4 regions of the Paenibacillus sp. Dod16 genome follow, and region 4 is predicted to be linked to each of the others. Evidence: riboswitches for the same ligand, from Rfam matches in the RefSeq annotation. Region 4 holds a riboswitch; each other region holds the start of a gene.
The links. Region 4 has a riboswitch for thiamine pyrophosphate ahead of ACPV3A_RS04555 (ABC transporter substrate-binding protein). Riboswitches for the same ligand answer to the same signal wherever they lie in the genome.

Region 1 (4,846 bases), on a different contig from region 4:
AAATTCATTCGGTTGCACAGCGTATCTTTCCTATAAAAGCCTCCACAGCCTCTCGCGCCGACTCCGCTCCCGTCACGGCGGATATCACGGCGACGCCATCCGCACCCGCCCCCATCACTTCCTCCACGCGCTCCACGGTAATCCCGCCAATCCCAACAATCGGCAGGTGGATGCCAGCTTCGCGCATTTCTCGAAGGATCGCTGGGCCTTGCGCAGCCTTGGCATCATCCTTCGAGCGGGTCGGATAGATCGGGCCGATACCAAGATAATCGGCGCCGTGGAGAATGGCGCGCCTGGCTTCCTCAACAGAATGGGCCGAGACGCCCAGTATCCGATTGCCGATCCGCTTACGTACCGAAGCCGCAGATTCATCGTCCTGGCCGATGTGCACGCCGTCGGCGTTCAGCTTCAGTGCCAGCTCCACATCATCATTGACGATGAAGGGTACGCCCGCTTGGCGGCACTGATCCTGGATCCGGCGAGCCAGCCGGATCATCGGCTCGCCAACAAGTGCGCCCTGTCCCTTCTCGCGGAACTGGACCATGGTCGTGCCGCCGGCCAATGCATCCTGCACGACCCGGCTTGGCTCGACGATGCAATTCACGCTGCCAAGTACGAGATCCATCCGTAGATGCTGCCTCATCATCTCGGGTGTCACTCTGCCCGTCATCGCAGCACCTCCTGATGGCGGCGACGATACGCCCAATGATTCGTTGGGCCGTGTCCCTGTCCCAGGTTTAAGCCGTCCTCAATGGCCGCCTGGATGAATGTGCGCCCGTTCTGAATGGCATCGAATGCACTCAAGCCTTTGGCCAGGCCTGCGGTAATCGCGGCAGAGAAAGTACAGCCGGTACCATGCGTATGAACGGTATGAATTCTTTGTCCATATAATTCTGTAAAGGCGATACCATCGTATACGAGGTCCATGACTGGAGGACTGTCGGGATTACCGAATCTGTCATCGTTCTTGATCATGGGGGAGCGTCCCTCATAAAACTCCCCGTTATGGCTGGCGGTTCTTATTTGGCGATACGTACTTTCGGACTGAGACAACTCTTCCTGCTGCGTACCCGCCGCCATAGCTGATCCCCTGTCTCTTTCGTGATCCGCAACTTCACCGCCGCCGGTCATTCCCTCGTCATGGCCGCCTTTGATCACAACGATCTTGGGCCCCAGATCCTGGATACGTCTCGCCGCTTCCTTCCGATCTTCCTTCGTGCGGATACGCATCCCCGCCAATACTTCGGCCTCCGGTATATTGGGAGTGACAATTAACGCCAGCGGCAGCAAGTCCTCTCTTAAAGCCTGCACTGCTTCGCTTTGCAGCAGCTCCGCTCCGCCCTTGGCGATCATCACGGGATCCACAACGACCTTCTCCCAGCCGAATGCCCGGATCCGGTCAGCAGCCAGTCGAATGATCTCGGCATTGAACAGCATGCCTGTCTTCAATGCATCGACTCCGAGGTCCGAGCCAACCGCTTCAATCTGCTCCGCAGCTGCTTCGGGAGGCAGCGGATATACGCCGTGAACCCCCAATGTGTTCTGCACCGTGATCGCCGTAATCGCTGACATGCCGTATACGCCAAGCTCCTGGAAGGTTTTCAGATCGGCTTGAATGCCGGCACCGCCGCCGCTGTCAGACCCCGCAATCGTCAGTGCCCGAGGAACGTGAGACTTGCTCATCGTGCGCCACCTGCAGTGGACGCTTCCGCTTCCCGAACAGCGGCATAGCCCTCCAGCGAGCCCGGATGAAGCTTTGCCAGCTCATCCAGGAAAGCAATCTGGAAGCTTCCCGGTCCCTGGTCCGCGGTTCGCTCTGCAGCTCTCGCCGCCGCGGCCCCGTAGAAGGCCAGGCCCGCCGTACCGGCAAGCAGCAGGTTTGCTTCCACTGCGGCAAAGGCACCCAGCACCGAGGTCAGCAGGCACCCTGCGCCGGTCACCTTCGTGAGCAGAGCATCCCCGCCGGTAATGATACGTACTTCGATTCCATCGGTAATCACGTCCTCTTCACCGGTAATGGCCACGATCGTGCCTAATCCGCGCGCAGCCCGCACGGCCAGCTCGGCATGATCACTGCCCGTGCTGTTGCCAGCGTCTACGCCTTTGATCTCGCGGGCCTCCCCGACAAGGTGAGCGACTTCAGCCGCATTCCCGCGCACGAGCGATACCTTCACCTCGCTTAGAATCCGCAGCGCCGACTCCGTCCGAAAACGGGTTGCTCCCGCACCGACCGGGTCCAGCAGGACCGGCACGCCCTGTGCGTTCGCCGATTGTCCGGCTATGATCATCGCATCCACAAGCTCGCGATTCAGCGTGCCGATGTTCAATACGAGCGCGCCTGCGATGGCGGCCATATCCGCCACTTCCTCCGGCGCGTAAGCCATGACCGGCGACGCGCCCAGCGCGTACAAGCCGTTAGCCGTAAAATTCGTAACCACCACGTTCGTCATGTTGTGAACGAGGGGGCTCGTCTGCCGTACCTTTGTTAAAAGCGCCGAAACTTCATTTTCCCATGTATGCATATGAATCAGCCTCTCTTCGCTATATTGGAATTTATGAGCTAGTTAGGTCTCCTTACAGCACCGCAGCCTGCAGCGGCACCGGCCATTCCTCCTGCTTATAAGCCATATCCCAAAACATATACTCCAGCTGGCAGCTCAGCATAAAATGCTCCTTCATCCGTTCTCGCTCGGCTGCCGTCGCACGCTCCGCCCATTCATCGACACGGCTGCAGAACTTGGCTGTCGCGTCTTCCCCCCGGTTGCCGTAGAAATAAATCCAGTCGTAGAACGGATGGGATTCATCCGGCTTCACTTCATCCAGCAGCTTGCGGCCAATCTCCAGGTAGGTCCACGGGCAAGGCAGCAGTACGGCCATAATCTCGCCCAGACTGCCCTCATGCGCCACTGTAAGCATATGACGGATATAGTGATGAGCGGACGGAGCCAGCGGATAGCCTTGAAGCTCTTCGTAAGTCACCCCGGCGGCTGCGCAAAAATTCTGATGCGGATGCACCTCGCTATGCAGGATGAATGAGATTTGTTCGTTAAAGGTTGCGATCTCTTCGCGGCTGGTCGATTTGGATATGGCGATGCCGTAAATCCGCATGTAGGCGTTCAAATACTCAAAATCCTGCTTCACATAGTGGATCAGCTGTTCCCGCGCCAGTTTCCCCTCGGCAATACCTTTTACAAAGGGATGATCGAAGATTGCTTGAAAAATGCCTCCCGCCTGCTGACGGAGCTCTTGCGTAAAACTCATTTTTGTCCCCACCTCCAACATATTGAAGAGCAGGAAGTCCATAAGACACGACTTTCCAGGCAACGCTAAAAAGCCACCCCGAAAACTGGAGCGGCTTCGTCAACAAGCCCGAGTGCGCCAAAAACGCACCAAGACCTTATATACGAAGGCTCCACTTTCCTACGCTAGTACGAACTAGATCAGGTTCAAAGGGTCCAAGATACGCTCTTGTCTCAGCCGCTAACGGCTCCCCTAGTGGACTTCCTATTCTTTTGTCTAATACTGTACATAGGTTTGTAGATGCTGTCAAACGTTAACGGTTCGCGGACAGAACCCCACGAGCGAAATCTTCCGTGATCGGTGGATCATGATGTTGTACGGTGGCAGAGGTCTTTCGCGAATAAAAAACGCCGGCTACCCAACACTTGTTTCAGAAACACTGACGCTGGGTTGTCATGTATTCCCCTACATAATGAGTACATAAACGTTATTCAAAAAAATGAAGTTTAAAGGAGCGAGCTTATTTATGACGAACCCATCAAAAGCGGTTAACCCCATTCCGGATGGCTACACCTCCGTGACACCATGGATTATCTCAAGAAACTCCACAGCGCTGATTGAATTCCTGGAGCAGGCTTTTCAAGCCGAAGAGTTAGCCCGCGTCTATGTTGGCGATGGTGTCATCGGCCATGCCGAGGTGCGAATCGGGGATGCCGTCGTCATGATGTTTGACGCGAAGCCGGAATGGCCGGATAGCCCGGCGTACCTCCGCTTATATGTTGAGGATTGCGATGCTGCTTACCAGCAAGCGCTCGCCGCAGGAGCCGTCTCGGTGACGGAGCCAACGAGTTTGTTCTTCGGCGACCGGGTGGGACGGGTACGGGACCCGTTCGGCAACTTATGGTGGATTCAGACGCGATTGGAGGACCTGACGCCCGAGGAGATGGAACGACGCGCCCAGGACACGGATTACATGAAAGCAATGACCTATGTTGCCGGAGCGGAAATCGTGGTGAAGATTTCGTAACAAGGTGAAGGGAAGCAAAAGCGTTATTTCAGGGAGAACATGGGTGGTTCGGTTCCCGGGGGTAGCGTGGATGGCTGTCGATTATGATCGATGTAGGGACCGGGTAACTCAGAGTAGCTATGGTTTAGAGGTAGAAACTGGGTGAACACAGAGTATGTAGCTGCTGCTGGGATTGGTGCGACTGCTGGGATTGGTGCGACTGCTGGGATTGATGCTACTGGGATTGATGCTACTGCTGGGATTGGTGCGACTGCTGGGATTGATGCTACTGGGATTGATGCTACTGGGATTGGTGCTACTGCTGGGATTGGTGCTACTGCTGGTATTGATGCTACTGTTGGTATTGATGCTACTGCTGTATTGGTGTTACTGCTGGGCTTGGTGCTATTACTGATCTTGATGCGGCTACTAGTCTTAGTGCGACTGCTCGGAGGGCAAGCGTACTGGGGATACGTTATTTAACTGAAAAGGCGTAATTTTCGAGAGCTAACGGACACCAGATACGCTATTTCTAGAATATGATGGTAAATAGGCACCTTTTTGCGGTAATAAGGGATCCTGTGTCCGTTAGTTTTAAGA
Region 2 (4,846 bases), on a different contig from region 4:
TAATTCTTCAGCATTCTGAGGGTTGCCTCGAATCCTCCCGGGTGGGCACTGCCCATGCCTAATTTAGAGAGCATATGAATGTAGTTCATCTCATCTATCCCTTCTTCCCTTGTCATCAACATGAGGGTAATCGTTTATTTACCATATGATTCAGGTACGTTTAGGGTTTTAGCTGAATTAGATATTTTGAGCCCTTTTTTCGGGAGGATCAGAGTCATAATGGAGGAAACGTCATGAGGATGGAACCGGTAGAGGCAGCGGAACGCGTCATTCAACACGATTATCCCGACTGTTTGCTTGCCGTGCTTGGCGGCAGCGCGAGCAGAGGCGAATATAATGAACAATCCGATTTGGACATTATGGTCCTTGAACGAGAGGGTCATGATTTCAGCAGGAGGACGATAGAGGCGCATGGATGGATCGCGGAAATCTTTATATTGTCTTTATCCTCCTATCGCGAATATTTTGACGAGGGAGTGATCGCGGCGAATCCGTCATTTCAGCGGATGATCGCAGAAGGGACGGTGCTGCGCCTTATGCCCGAGGGGGAAGAGGTGCGGACGGAAGCCCAAAGCGATTTGGATTACGGACCTCTGCCCTTGACGATAACCGATATTAACGACTACCGTTATGTGCTAACCGAGTACATGCTGGACTTGAAGAGTCCCCGAAGCGATGGTGAAAAATGGTTTACGGTGCACAAAATAGCCGCGATTCTCTGTGATTTTGTACTTAGGGTGAACCGGGAGTGGACGGGTGAAGGGAAAACGCTGTTCCGCCTGTTTAACCGCTTTGACACAATTTTAGGAGAGCGATTGGAAACAGCGCTCGCGGCGATGTATCGCCAAGATGATCCTTCTGTTCTAATGGCATTTACCGAGGAAATGCTCCGTCCGTACGGAGGGAAACTTCTCATCGGTTATGAGGAATAAAATATCGATGCCAATAGATAAAGAGAGGTACATTAGCCGTGACGCTAGCAAGGCGCAGGAAATACTATAATAGTGTGATTACATCACGGCATACTTTAAATCCAGGAGGGGATCTTCATGAGCGGAGTATATGGCGGCGGTGAATATGGCAATTCAGTAGGAATTATTTTGGTTCTCTTTATCCTGCTCGTAATCATCTTGAGTGCTTGGGTTTAAACCGTCAAGATTCTTGGCAGTAGTGACAGAAAAGCCCGGCGCATGCCGGGCTTTTGTCTGCCTCAATCGAACTCAATTCGATGCGGCTTTAACCGAGGGGCTGTGAGCGGACACCACTGCAGTCATGACCAGATGGCTGCTGTCGGATTGGATCGCATGCAAAAACGCCTCTTCAAGAGACCCGAACACCCGGGATAAGGATCCGTCCAACCGGCTGGCGTAATGAATGCTTCCGGCGAACGTACCGGCTGCCTTCGCACGATTTACTTCACTGTAGATGACATCCATGTAGTTGTCCGTACCCATGGGGTAAAGAGCGAATTGGCAGGCAGTCTCCATATCGGCATGTTCTCCGATGTCGTTGTTCAAGCGGGTTGAATCCTCAGTCATATATACATCGGCGTCCGTATCTCCGGGGCAGCCAATGGAATAAGTGCCATTAAAAACAGTGTGCACGCCACTCGCCGCAGCATGGGCGAATATCGCTCTTGTAACATCAAAGACATGCTCTGCACGTCCACGAATACAAGTGCTCACATCGTCTGTCTGAATCCACACCTTTCCCGCATCCACAGATTGTAGAGCGCCCAGGATGACCTCCACAAACCGGTCTGTCATGGGAAATACCGAGAACCGGCATCCGACGATCCGGCTGGTTCCGCAAACAAGCTCATTCATTTTCATTTCCTCCCCATTATATAAGTCCACGCAAAAAAACCGCACCCCATGAAGAAGGTGCAGTTATGCCTACGAAAAGAAATAAACATAAATGCTACACTTCCCCACGCTAGTATGACCTAGATCGGGTGATAAGGGTTAACGGCAGCCCGCCGTCTCTCAGCACATGGCACCCCTAGTACAGCCAATATCTTATGTAGTTGGTTACCGCAAGATTTGCCCCGGAGCTTCATGTTACCGTAGAAGTTCGAGGGTTCTTACCTGTGTAATTGTATCGTTTTGCCATCGGTTTTTCAATCTTTGCCCATTATAAAAAAAACCGCCTGTCCCATTTGCAGGAACTTAGGGAGGCGGCTTTTTTCATCTGTTTGATTAGTTATATACTTTCACGCGATCTTCAAGCGGTGCAAATTCTTTTTCGCCTGGTTCAGCAACCGGCTTACCGAAAGGCATTTGAGCAATCAGCTTCCAGCTTTCCGGGACGTTCCATTCGGCTTTTACTTTTTCGTCGATCAGCGGGTTGTAGTGCTGCAGGGATGCGCCCAGACCTTCTGCTTCAAGGGATGTCCATACTACAAATTGCAGCATGCCGTTGGATTGGTTGGACCAAACCGGGAAATTGTCGGCATAAGCGGCAAAGCTTTGTTGCAGCCCCGCAATGACGTTATTGTCCTCGAAGAACAGTACCGTACCGTAACCAGCGCGGAATGAAGCCATTTTGTCGGCAGTGGATTTGAATGCTTCTTCATCGCCAACAACTTCCTTCAGGATGCCTTCCGTGATGTTCCACAGTTTATCGTGCTGTTCGCCAAGCAATACAACGACGCGTGCACTTTGGGAGTTGAAAGAAGACGGAGTATACTTAACCGCTTCGTTTACGATTTCCTGAATACGCTCGTCCGAGATAACGGATTCTTTGCTAATCCCGTAATAAGAACGGCGATTTTTGAGTGCAGCTGAAAAATCTTTAGACATTGAAAAAAAACCTCCTGGTGTAATCGAATTTGCATACGCCTGATTAGAAGATGTCCCTTACTACAAGCAAATATGCATTTTACGTTATTAGCCATAAAACCAATTATTATTCCACACTAACTTACGTTTAGTTAGAAATAATAATTCTGTTAGGATATTAATATAACTTAGAGGAATTGTCAACGACTTTATATAATTTTTCTTATCCATTTAATAAGAATTGAAACAGTCGTTTTTAGAGAAGTCTCATCATTGCAGAAGCTGCATTAAAGGGAGATTTAACCAAAGTGTGATTCTGTCCTGAGGATATAAGCTATGTCTCCACCTAACTTCATATTATGAACAATTCATGAACAAAATATACTTGTATGAACAATTTAATTGATTTTGATTCTCAATTATACTTGTCGAGCCAGAATGAGGATGATATAATGCATATCAGAACGCGATTGATAATCAATCTCAATGAGAATGGTGACGAAAATTGCATGATCCCGGGTATTTAGAGACATACGCATAGAAGGAAGAGCCATGAAGATTAGATACTTATTTGCAGCCGTTGTGGTACTCTCGATAATCTCATTATTTATTGGAGTTAAGGATATCTCGCCACTGCAATTGTTCTCGATGACAGAACAACAACAGCATATTATGCTTGTCAGCCGGATTCCTAGGCTTGTCAGTCTCATATTGGCGGGTGTCAGCATGAGCATCTGCGGATTGATCATGCAGCAGCTCAGCCGCAATAAGTTCGTATCGCCCACCACGGCAGGTACGATGGACTCTGCCAGACTGGGGATATTGGTAGCCATGCTTGTCTTCACGACAAGCGGACCGCTTATCAAAATGCTTGTGGCATTTGTATTCGCTCTGGCAGGAACCTTTATCTTCATGAAGATACTGGATCGGATTAAGTTCAAGGATGCGATCTTCATCCCGCTCGTAGGGCTGATGTTCGGTAATATCGTCAGTTCGATCGCCACCTTCTTTGCATACAAATATGATCTTATTCAGAATATGTCCGCATGGCTCCAGGGTGATTTTTCCATGATCATGAAGGGCCAGTATGAAATGCTCTATCTTAGTATCCCGCTTGTGATTCTGGCGTATCTGTTCGCCAACAAGTTTACGGTGGCCGGAATGGGAGAGGAGTTTGCTACCAACCTGGGCCTTCACTACCGGAGAGTCGTGAATCTGGGACTGGTCATCGTGGCGCTGGTTACGGCTTCCGTCGTGCTGACGGTCGGCGTGATTCCGTTTCTTGGTCTGATCATACCTAATATTGTTAGTTTGTACTTAGGAGACCATTTGAAAAAAAGCCTTTCGCATACCGCGCTGCTGGGGGCCGGTTTCGTACTGTTCTGTGACATCCTGGGCCGGATCATTATTTATCCCTATGAAATTCCGATTAGTCTAACCGTGGGCGTACTCGGAAGCGGTATATTCATTTTCTTACTGATGAGGAGAAAGGCTTATGACTTATAAAGCCAAACTCGGCCTGTTGGCCGCAGCGGCAATCATCCTGGTGGCAGTCTTTCTGTTCATTGATCTTGGCGGTAACTGGGATTACGCCCTACCAAGACGAATCAAGAAGGTGCTTGCCATTATTCTGACCGGCGGGGCGATCGCTCTGTCTACCACGGTGTTTCAAACGGTCACGAATAACCGGATACTGACGCCAAGCGTGATGGGATTGGATTCCTTGTATATCCTGATCCAGACGACCGTGATCTTTGTCTTCGGCTCCTTCACGCTGTATAAAATGGGCAGCAATGTTAACTTTTTGATCAATGTCGGCGCGATGATCCTATTTGCCGGGATCCTTTATAAGATTTTGTTCCAGAGGGAAGGAAACAACATTTACTTCCTGCTGCTGATCGGCATGATATTCGGAACCCTGTTCTCCAGCATGTCTTCCTTTATGGAAGTGCTGATTGACCCGAACGAGTTCCAGTTTGTAGCCGACAAAATGTTTGCCAGCTTTAACAATGTGAAGACCGAGCTTCTGGTCCTTTCCGTCATTGTCGTAGCGCTGACCTTGCTGT
Region 3 (4,846 bases), on a different contig from region 4:
GGGCCCGGCGGATGCTCTGTGCCAGCAGCGGCACTATATACAATCCTGCGCGGTTCACCATGCCGCGAATCCCGCGAATCGGGCGGACTCCTCGTACCTTCAAGGCTTGGCGGCGAATCACATATTCCTCCCATACCATTGGCAGCAGCCGGATTGAAGCCATGAAGCTGTAAGCATACTTGGGCGCCAGCCGCAGCTTCTGCATCAGGCTGTAGAATAAATCCACCGAGGACGTTGTGGTCACGAGCAGCAGCCCCTCCGAGGCAAAGGCAATTCCCTTAAAGCCCAAATGCAGCCCCCGGTAGAAGCTTTCTTCCGATACCCGGAACAACCCCCACTCCCACCAGATCGTCTCTCCCTTACCGAACAGCATCATGGAAGAGGCGGACGATATGAAGGCAAGCAGAAACGGAATGAAGAACAACAGCATTTTCCACGGCTTCACCCCGCTGAGCACCACGAGACAGACCATAAAGATGAACGCCTGATACAAAACAAAATCAAGATCATGGGTTAACACCGTCATGAAAAACAGCGCACAGATCAGACCCAGCTTCACCACCGGATTCGCCCGGTGCAGCCAAGTGATCCGCACGGGATTCCATATGTTCATGCGTTCACCCCCGTGAGGCGATGATCGGCCGCGGCTAAGGTACCTTGAGGGCCTGCAGAGCCGTTTACTCCATTAGCCGTCTGCCCGGATGCAATCCCGCCAGACCAGCGCGGGGAGGGCATGCTCGAGGTCAGCTGTCCCTCCCGTATTTCCCATATATGTGTGGCGACCCGCTGCGCGATCTCCATTTCATGCGTCACCATGAGAATGGCGGTTCCCGCACGACGCAGCTTCTCGCACATCTCCAGAATCGCGAATGTATTCCGCGCATCCTGTCCGAAGGTCGGCTCATCCAGAAGCAGGACGGACGGCTGTCTTGCCATGGCCGTAGCCACGCTCAAGCGGCGCTTTTGGCCTGTCGACAGCTGGTACGGATGCCTGGCCTCCAAGCCATTCAATCCAAAACGTTCAAGACAGCGCTCGGCCTGCGCCTTCGCTTCCTCCGGCGGCACATGATCCACCAGCAGCGAGTAAACCACCTCATCGCCGATGCGCTCCGTCAGGAATTGAAGCTCCGGATTCTGAAACACGAATCCGATTTGGCGCAGCTGCTGCTCTCTCTTCTTCCGCACCTTCCTGCGTTTGCCCTGAATGACCTCTTCCCCGCAGAGCATATAGGTCCCTTCGGCGCGAAGCAGCCCCATCAAACTGAGCAGCAGCGAGCTTTTGCCTGCTCCGTTCGGCCCTACCACCGCAATGAATTGTCCCGGAAACACCTCGGCCGAAGGGAGAGTGATGACCGGTTTATCCCATCTCATTCCCCTGAAATTCGCCAGTTGAATGACAGACTCCCCACGTTGAGCATACGGCGGAGCAGCCTCATGCAGGAGATTACCCCGCTCATCGCCAAGCGCATCGACCGGAGCAAACAACTCTCTGCCCGCCCGGGTCTGCGCATAATCTTCCCATACGCCGGGATACCAGATTCCATAGGCTTGGAGTTCCCGCTCGAATTCTGCGAATATCGCTGCCGGAGGACCTTCGCCCAGAATCACGCCATCCGGGCTGAACAGCACGACACGATCCACGTATCTGGCCATTTCTTCGATCCGGTGCTCCACGATGATCAGTGTTCGCCCTTCCGATACGGCCTTCACCGCCGACCAGATTTGCTCCCTTCCTTCCGGGTCGAGCAAGGCAGATGGCTCGTCAAGGAACAGCACCTCCGGCTCCAGCAGCAGAGCCGAAGCCAGCGCTAACCTTTGCTTCATGCCTTGGGACAAATGCCCGATCGGCATATGAAGCTCCTCAAGATCAAGCCCCACCTCGCGGAGCGCCGCTTGCATCCGCTCCTTCATCTCATGGCGGGGGACACTTAGATTTTCCAGTACGAAAGCCAGCTCTTCATCCACGTACGGCATGCAGAACTGGGTATCCGGATCTTGGAATACATACCCCCAAGAGCGCGGAACCAGCTGCGACTCGCATTTCATCGGCACCTCCGTTGCGCGGGGAATCATCCCGCTAAGCACCTGCAGCAGCGTGGATTTGCCGCAGCCGCTCGGACCGAGCAGCAGCACCTTCTCCCCGCGGACAGCCGAGAAGGAGAGGTCTTTGAACATCAGTCGCTCCTCGCCCGGATACTTCAGACGCAATCCCTCCACATACACGGCCGGTTCCGAAACCATCTCAGCGGACTGAGCCGGAACCAGGCTAACCGTGGCATTAGACATGGCGCGGATCATCCAGTGCTTCGTAATCCTTCTTCGACGCAGGACGCAGCAGGGATGTGACGCCCGTGCGGTCCAAGGCTTTGGCCAGCAAGAGCATGAGCAGGCCTGCAATGACGGCACCGCTGAGTACCCGCATACCGTATTTGGCCAGGAACATCCACGTCTGCAGGTCATCGGTATAGCTGTAATAGAAGTCCATGATCATCGATCCGATGGCTGCGCCTGCTCCGGCAATCGCCAGCGTCCACGCCGAGGTGCTCCGATAACGGAACGCCGCGAATACCAATTCTGCCCCAAGTCCTTGAATGAGGCCATACAGCAGCAGAGTCAATCCCCAGCCGCTGCCAAACAGCACTTCCACGTGGGCAGCCGCCACTTCCGCAATGATGGCCACTCCCGGCTTACGGATTAGCAAGTAAGCAAGCGTGGCTGCAGCGAACCACATTCCGTATAACAACTCATCCGCTTCAAAGAACAGCGGTTTTAACAGATTGTAAACCGAACCCCAGAAGTGATAAATGACGCCAAGCACCAGCGATACCAACACCGTCACCAAAATATCGCTTAACCGCAGCCCTTTTCGGGGCTGAACCCCCAACTTCTCTTGCATAGATGTTCCCATAACCACACATTCCCCTCTCCACCTCTATTTTTGTATAAACACAACAAAAAACCGTCTGGAAAACGCGCAGACGGAAAAATAGGCCCTATGTAGGCAGGGTCGGATATTCTCTACGCTGGCATTACCCAGTTCAGATTAACGGTCAACAGCGGATAGCAGCTGCAATCTCAGCCTGATTCACTCAAGCCCCCGTATTCCCTATTCGGTTTCATGTTAATCTTAAAATACACATTCGTTCTCCAATTAGCAAGAACCTTTTTTCAAAAATGGCTATTTATTGATTTCCAGCTCATTCTATGTCAATATCAGAGTGATTGGCTTTTCCACCAACGTTTATTGCTGACACCTATGCACAAAGGAGAATGACATGGCTAAACAATTGCTGCGTCTGATGACTGAGCTGTCCTCCCGCAAGTGGCTGTCCCGAATCATGGGGCATTGTTCCCACAGCCGGCTGAGCCGTCATCTAATACCTGCATTCATACGAATTTATCAAATCCCGGCGCATGAAGCGGAGAAAGAAATCCACGAATACCGCTCACTGAACGAATTCTTTTCCCGCCGGTTAAAAATAGGCCTGCGCGCCATAGACGACACCGCCGATGCCATGGTAAGCCCCGTCGATGCCACGATTTCGGCGATGTGCGCCGTTAATGCCGGCACCATTCTGAGCGTCAAGGGACAGGATTATACCCTGAGCGAGCTGCTCGCCAAATCACCGAGAATGGAAAACTACATCAACGGTTATGCATTTGTATTGTATTTAAGCCCAACCGACTATCATCGCATTCATTCCCCGGTAACCGGTGTTCAGGCGGAAAGCGAGCATCTAAAGGGACGCGTTTACCCCGTGAACGATTTTGCGATGACCCATATCCGGCACGTGCTCAGCCGTAATGAGCGCCTCATTACCTATATTGCGCATGAGTTCGGCGAAGTTGCCGTCGTGAAGGTCGGAGCCATGAACGTGAGCAGCATCCGTTATGCTGACGAGAACGTGAAGAAATACGAGATCGGCGATGAACTCGCGTACTTTGAATTCGGCTCTACCGTCGTGCTTCTGACAGAGAACGGCACGTTTACTCCGCGCGGTGACCTGGAACCCGGCTCCAAGGTGAAGATGGGAGAGCTGCTTGGTTTGCTACACCCGTCCCCAACCAGAAAAGGGTAACGCCATTCACCTTACCAAGCTTCACCAAGCATCGCATGACAAGTTAAGGCCATGAATCATTCGCTGCATGAATGATTAACGCCTGTCCAGCATCCGATAAACGATCCGCTGAAACAGCCGATCCGGCAGCACGCCCTTGATCCATGCGGTCAGCCGCGTACCTCGGGGCAGCGTATAGCGGAACCTCGGTTTGGACATGGACGCAATGTTTGCCACAAGCCTGGCTACCTCCTGCGGATCCCCGCTTCCCCTGGCTGTCCGCTCGGAATAGTCCAGCACGCCCTTCAGCAGACCGCTGTAGGGTGATCCTTCCTTTACCGTAAGCTCCCCAAAACTTTTATTCCAGATCGGCGTGCCATAGGCACCGGGCTGGATCAGTACGACATCGATGCCAAAGGGCATCAACTCCATGGACAGGCTCTCACCAAACCCCTCCAGCGCAAATTTGGATGCCGCATAGGGACCAAAAGCCGACCACGCCGCTAATGCTGCTCATGAGAATGATTTTGGATCGTCCGGTCTTGCGCAGCAGCGGGAGCATATGCTGCGTTACCGATACGGTCCCGAATAAATTCGTCTCCAACTGCTTGCGCCAGACGCTGAGCGGTACTTCCTCCACCATGCCGCCTACCGCTTCGCCGGCGTTGTTCACCAGCACGTCCAATCGGCCGAACTTCTGCTCTAACTCCCAAGCAGCAGCCTTGACTTGTTCCTCCAAGCATATATCCAGCTGGAATACGTGAATGCGCTCGACAACGTCTGCTTGT
Region 4 (4,846 bases):
GGGACCGATTAAGGAGACGAATTCCCCGGGTTGTACTTGAAGCGAAAGGCCATCCAGCACATGCACTTCGCTGCGCCGGTCGCGGAAGGTTTTTCGAAGGGTGCGAACCTCGAGGGCAGGTGCGGTTGAGACCGACGCAGCCGACGGGTCAGCCCCGTCCTGGACCGTCAGGGGTACTTGATGTGTCATATCGACAAATGGCCTCCTATCATATAAGATTCGTTACGTCTATTCACGGAGACTCAACCTTTTCGATTCCAGCGGATGAGCCGCTTCTCCAGCAGAGTGATCAGCAGCACCATCAGCAGGCTGAGCAGGACGATGACCAGGATGGCAACAAACACCCGATCCGTGCGGTAGCCGGATTTTTGCAGCATCATGTAGTAACCGATTCCCCGGTCCGAGCCGATCCATTCCCCGATAACCGCACCCATGACCGAATAGGTGGCCGCAATTCGAATCCCGGAGAAGATGGAGGGAAGGGCATGCGGCAGCTCCAGCTTGCTGAAAATTTGCCAAGAGGTAGCCCCCGCCATCTGCATGTAGTTCATCATGGTTCGGTCAGTACGGGCCAGTCCGTCCAGTGCCGCAACAGCGACGGGGAAGAAGCAGACCAGCGTAATCACGATAACCTTGGGCAGCATGCCGAAGCCGAACCAAATCATGAGAAGCGGGGCTAGGGCGATTGTCGGCACATTCTGGCTAAGAATAAGAAGTGGATAAAGAGCGGTTTTGAGAAAAGGAACCATGTGCAGTGCCAGCGAGATGACTAGGCCGATCGCCGTACCGATCATAAATCCGACCAAGGTTAATTGCAGGGTGGCCGCTGTATGCTGGAAGAGACCGGAAGCTCCGGTAACGGCCTCATGCCCGATGGCCGTCGGCGCAGGCAGAATAAAAGGTTCAATGTCGAATATAGATACTGCGGCCTGCCATACCACCAAAAAGAAGAGGACCGCCACAACGGGCGGCCAAACCGAACTCCACCAGCTTCTCATGGACGGTATTTCTCAGTCAGCTTATCCATGCTGATGCCGCTGGGATGATGAGCGATTTTAACTTGGGATATGATGCTGGGACTTCCCGCATTCACCAGCGCTTCATGCATGCGCTCCACGATCTTGAGCAGCTCGGCGAGCTCACCTTCCATGGTCGTTTCGAGTGCATGAACCTCGTATTTCACGCCTGATTCCTGAATGACCTTAATCGCTTCATCTACATAAGGGATGCTGTCGGCCCCGTTTGGCGTTCTCGGTATCACTTGAATGCTCAAAAGTGTATTCGCCATGTAAACTCATCCTTTCGTGCAAGCTATAATGTATTGGAAGAAAGGCAGCCTTTTGCAAAGGCCGACTTTCTTCTTTTTAAATAAAAATAGCCTTATGGCTGCTCCGGTAAAAAATCATTGGTGAATGCGCGGTCCGCGTCAAGTTCCTTCTCCAGCAGCTTACGCTCAAACATCCAGTCTGCATATCCCGACCATACTTCGGCTTTCTGTTCGCCCCAGCGGGATGCATCATCCTGATAACGGGGGCTCAACCATTTCTGGCTGGCGAGAACCAGTTCGGCATCCAGGTCAGGAACCGCCTTCGTAAGCAGAGCTGCGGCATCTTCAGGATGTTGAATCGCATAGTCGTATCCTTTTGAAGTCGCCCGCATGAACGCTTTGATAAGCTCGGGGTCCTCCTGGATCAGCTTCTCGTTCGTCACGATCACTGGTGTGTAATAATCAAGCTGCTCGGAGTAGTCCTTCACATAAATCATGTCAAGCGGTTCATTGCGAAGCTCAGCTTCAATCCCCGTCCAAGCATAGAAGATCCAGGCAAAATCAATGTCGCGTTTGACGGCCGTAAAATAATCAGCATCGCCCATATTGACCATATTCACCTTGCTGACATCGGCGCCATCGATCTCCATGATGGATTTCATGACGGCCTCCTCCACAGGCGAGCCCCAGCCGCCATAGGATTTTCCTTCAAAATCGCCTGCCTTCACGATGCCTTTGTCCTTGGGGGCGGCAAAGCCGGACGTATTATGCTGAATGATCGCTGCAATGGAAACGAGCGGCAAGCCTTGGGTTCTGGCCAGCGTTACGCCTTCCTGATAACTGATGCCAAACGGCACGTTTCCGGATGCGACCAGTGTATCCGTACCGCCTGCTCCCGGCTGGACGATCTGGACATTAAGCCCTTCTTCCTCATAATACCCAAGCTCCTTCGCTGCATACAGGCCGGTGTGATTCGTATTGGCGGACCAATCGAGCATCAGCTGCACGTCACGGAGTTTCTCGGAAGTCTGACTGCCTTCGCCTTCGGCACCTGTCTTCTTGTTCTGTCCGTTTGTACCGCATCCGGACGCGACCATAAGCAGGACGCAAGCGAGAAGCAGCGGAATCCATCTTCCCTTCTTCATCGTTTCTTCTCTCCTTTGAGTTCTCTTTCTATTACCTCGCAACTCCACAAAAAAAACGCCCTGATGATATCAGGACGCATGACGGCGTAAGTGTATACCACGGCAAATAAATAGCTGCCGCAAACATGGGCTTCCTACGCTGGCATTACCCAGATCAGGTGTAAGGGTCAGTATCATATCGGATACACTCTCAGCCGGCCATATCCCAGCTCCCCCGGTATTTATGAAGTTTCGATCATTACATCCGCTATTATAGTCCTAACACACCAGACCTGTCTAGTTCGAAGAGGTATGAACGAGGCAGGTCTTTGCTTAGAACACTTATGCAATGGGAAGGATTAATTGATCCTATGAACCTTTCACGAGATAAAGTATTTGAAAAAGGCTTCTACGTAGAGGTTAGCGCTGGAAGAACTCAATCCATTCCCCTTCGGGACCATGCACGAAGAAATAACGGAAACCATTCGGGAGCGTCACGATCTCCTCGTCCAAGTGAGGAACGTCAAGTCCTTGAACCCGGGCATATTCCTCTTCAATGTTATCCGTGCTGACTGCAAAATGATGAACGGTGCCCTCCGCTGGCAGCGTGTCGCTGTATCCCTGAATAAGCTCGACTTCCGTCTCGTTGCTGCCGTTAAATCCGAGGAACGCCAGCTGGATGACGCCATTCGTATGGGTCAGGCGATCCTTTAGTTCTAGTCCGACTACGGATGTATAGAAGGCGATTGTAGCTTCTAGGTCCCGGACAACAATACCAACATGATCTAATCGTTTCTTTGACATGGTTCAACACCCTTTCCGATCCATATGAGATATGACTGAAATATTATCACATAATCCCTATACGTCAAGTGGGAGTTGTGTTCATGCAGGGGCTGATACAGATGATTTTTCTTTCATTTCCTCATCTTTACTTTTGGGTGGGTAAAAAGTATCATGAGAAATAGAAAGATTAATTCAAAAGACCTAACATATGAAAGTGATCCAGCTTACCTTTTGGCCGAGGAGGAATGCTTATGAGTCCAACTCCAGCAGATCATCTGTGGATTCGACTCGCCATGATATATGCATTCATTCAGATTATGATTGCTCTGTGGATGCCTGAGGCTTTATCGCTTCAGCGTGTTCTAGTCATTATTCCTCCTGCAGCCGCCTCCGTTTATTTAATGCGGATTAGTCGGCGTTATGAGGTTCATCTTCGCAGGTTTTGGCTTATTGTGAGTCTCGGATTAATGGGGGATGCAGCGGCACGAATCATTCACGCTTGTTATGTTTGGTTTGAAAAAGAGAGCGCTTTCTCGCCGATCCTAACCCACTTATTCTGGGGACTTGAACTCATTCTGTTCGCAAGTTCTCTCATTTATTTATTCCGGCATGTTCAAGGATCGTTTCGGGGGCTCCGGTTTATGCTGGATATCGTGATTGTTGGCATTGCCGTCATGACAGTAGGGTGGGAATATTTCATCAAGCCTGAGCTTCAGGGTCTTGCCCATGAGGCAGTATGGGGAAACCTTTGGGTGGACATGCTGTATCCCCTGTGCGCAATGGTACTTATTTTTTTTACGCTGGTGTTGTATTTTAATACCGGACTGTTAGGGAAAAGGGCGGCCATTCTGTTATGTCTTGGCGGAAGCGCTTATATTGCCGGAGATGCCCTGTACATCTATCTCGTTGATCTGATGGGTATCGAGGTTCGTTCCTATCTGTATCCGCTTTATACGATATCGGTATTATTCATTAGTTTCGCAGGTGGGCAGTCCGCTCCTAATTCCCGTAAACCATCCGTTGGCGAGCGGGAGCCGCGTTCAGTCGGAAACCTGATCGTAAGGTACCTGCTTCCCTACAGCGTGCTTGGCGGGATGTTTGCCCTTATGGCGGAGCGGGTTGGAGGGGGGACTGGACTGTTTACCGGCCTATCCCTGTGCGTGATCCTGATTCTGTTCAGGCAGATTTTAATCCAGTTCGAGAACGATCGCTTGTTTGACCGACTGCATGAGAGTCTGATGCAGAGTGAAGCCCTGGCACATCGTGATGATCTGACGGGGCTGTATAATCGCCGTTATTTTAATGCAAGGCTGGCGGGCTCGCTGAAGGAGGCGGACCGCGCAGGTTCCCGTGTAGGCTTGCTGTATATGGATATGAACCGTTTCAAACGAGTCAATGACCGATACGGCCACCGTGCCGGCGATTTGTTGATACGAAAGGTTGCAGACCGGCTTCAATCCCTTGAGTCTAAGGGAGTTTTGGTTTCCCGTTTAGGAGGAGACGAATTCACCGTTATGATCCATCCGGCTGGTGAGGATCAGGAGCTGATCTGGATGGCGGAGGAGATTTGGACGATGCTTAGCGAGCCGTACGAATTGGAAGGGCATGAAGTCCGAACCACGCCGAGTATCGGCATTGCGGTTTATCCGGATCATGCCAGAAATGACCA

Region 1: it holds a riboswitch for thiamine pyrophosphate, as region 4 does, so the genes downstream of both, tenA (thiaminase II) here and ACPV3A_RS04555 (ABC transporter substrate-binding protein) in region 4, are expected to answer to the same signal.
Region 2: it holds a riboswitch for thiamine pyrophosphate, as region 4 does, so the genes downstream of both, ACPV3A_RS15390 (YkoF family thiamine/hydroxymethylpyrimidine-binding protein) here and ACPV3A_RS04555 (ABC transporter substrate-binding protein) in region 4, are expected to answer to the same signal.
Region 3: it holds a riboswitch for thiamine pyrophosphate, as region 4 does, so the genes downstream of both, ACPV3A_RS07100 (ECF transporter S component) here and ACPV3A_RS04555 (ABC transporter substrate-binding protein) in region 4, are expected to answer to the same signal.

The regions. Positions count from the first base shown of each region.
Region 1 covers NZ_JBNDYG010000007.1:85,148-89,993, forward strand. Annotated here, with positions in the region: gene thiE (thiamine phosphate synthase) at 5-670, opposite strand; gene thiD (bifunctional hydroxymethylpyrimidine kinase/phosphomethylpyrimidine kinase) at 667-1,683, opposite strand; gene thiM (hydroxyethylthiazole kinase) at 1,680-2,522, opposite strand; gene tenA (thiaminase II) at 2,575-3,261, opposite strand; TPP riboswitch at 3,401-3,504, opposite strand; gene ACPV3A_RS08105 (VOC family protein) at 3,767-4,267, shown strand; gene ACPV3A_RS08110 (hypothetical protein) at 4,409-4,729, shown strand.
Region 2 covers NZ_JBNDYG010000018.1:57,926-62,771, forward strand. Annotated here, with positions in the region: gene ACPV3A_RS15375 (class I SAM-dependent methyltransferase) at 1-89, opposite strand, end outside; gene ACPV3A_RS15380 (nucleotidyltransferase domain-containing protein) at 234-932, shown strand; gene ACPV3A_RS15385 (YjcZ family sporulation protein) at 1,050-1,148, shown strand; gene ACPV3A_RS15390 (YkoF family thiamine/hydroxymethylpyrimidine-binding protein) at 1,221-1,826, opposite strand; TPP riboswitch at 1,911-2,013, opposite strand; gene ACPV3A_RS15395 (nitroreductase family protein) at 2,199-2,801, opposite strand; gene ACPV3A_RS15400 (ABC transporter permease) at 3,333-4,286, shown strand; gene ACPV3A_RS15405 (iron chelate uptake ABC transporter family permease subunit) at 4,276-4,846, shown strand, end outside.
Region 3 covers NZ_JBNDYG010000006.1:824-5,669, reverse strand. Annotated here, with positions in the region: gene ACPV3A_RS07110 (energy-coupling factor transporter transmembrane component T family protein) at 1-613, opposite strand, end outside; gene ACPV3A_RS07105 (ABC transporter ATP-binding protein) at 610-2,286, opposite strand; gene ACPV3A_RS07100 (ECF transporter S component) at 2,279-2,908, opposite strand; TPP riboswitch at 2,999-3,111, opposite strand; gene asd (archaetidylserine decarboxylase) at 3,276-4,079, shown strand; partial or broken gene ACPV3A_RS07090 (SDR family oxidoreductase) at 4,155-4,846, opposite strand, start outside.
Region 4 covers NZ_JBNDYG010000004.1:133,461-138,306, forward strand. Annotated here, with positions in the region: gene ACPV3A_RS04540 (ABC transporter ATP-binding protein) at 1-189, opposite strand, end outside; gene ACPV3A_RS04545 (ABC transporter permease) at 243-998, opposite strand; gene ACPV3A_RS04550 (MTH1187 family thiamine-binding protein) at 995-1,288, opposite strand; gene ACPV3A_RS04555 (ABC transporter substrate-binding protein) at 1,381-2,412, opposite strand; TPP riboswitch at 2,527-2,638, opposite strand; gene ACPV3A_RS04560 (VOC family protein) at 2,812-3,195, opposite strand; gene ACPV3A_RS04565 (diguanylate cyclase domain-containing protein) at 3,429-4,846, shown strand, end outside.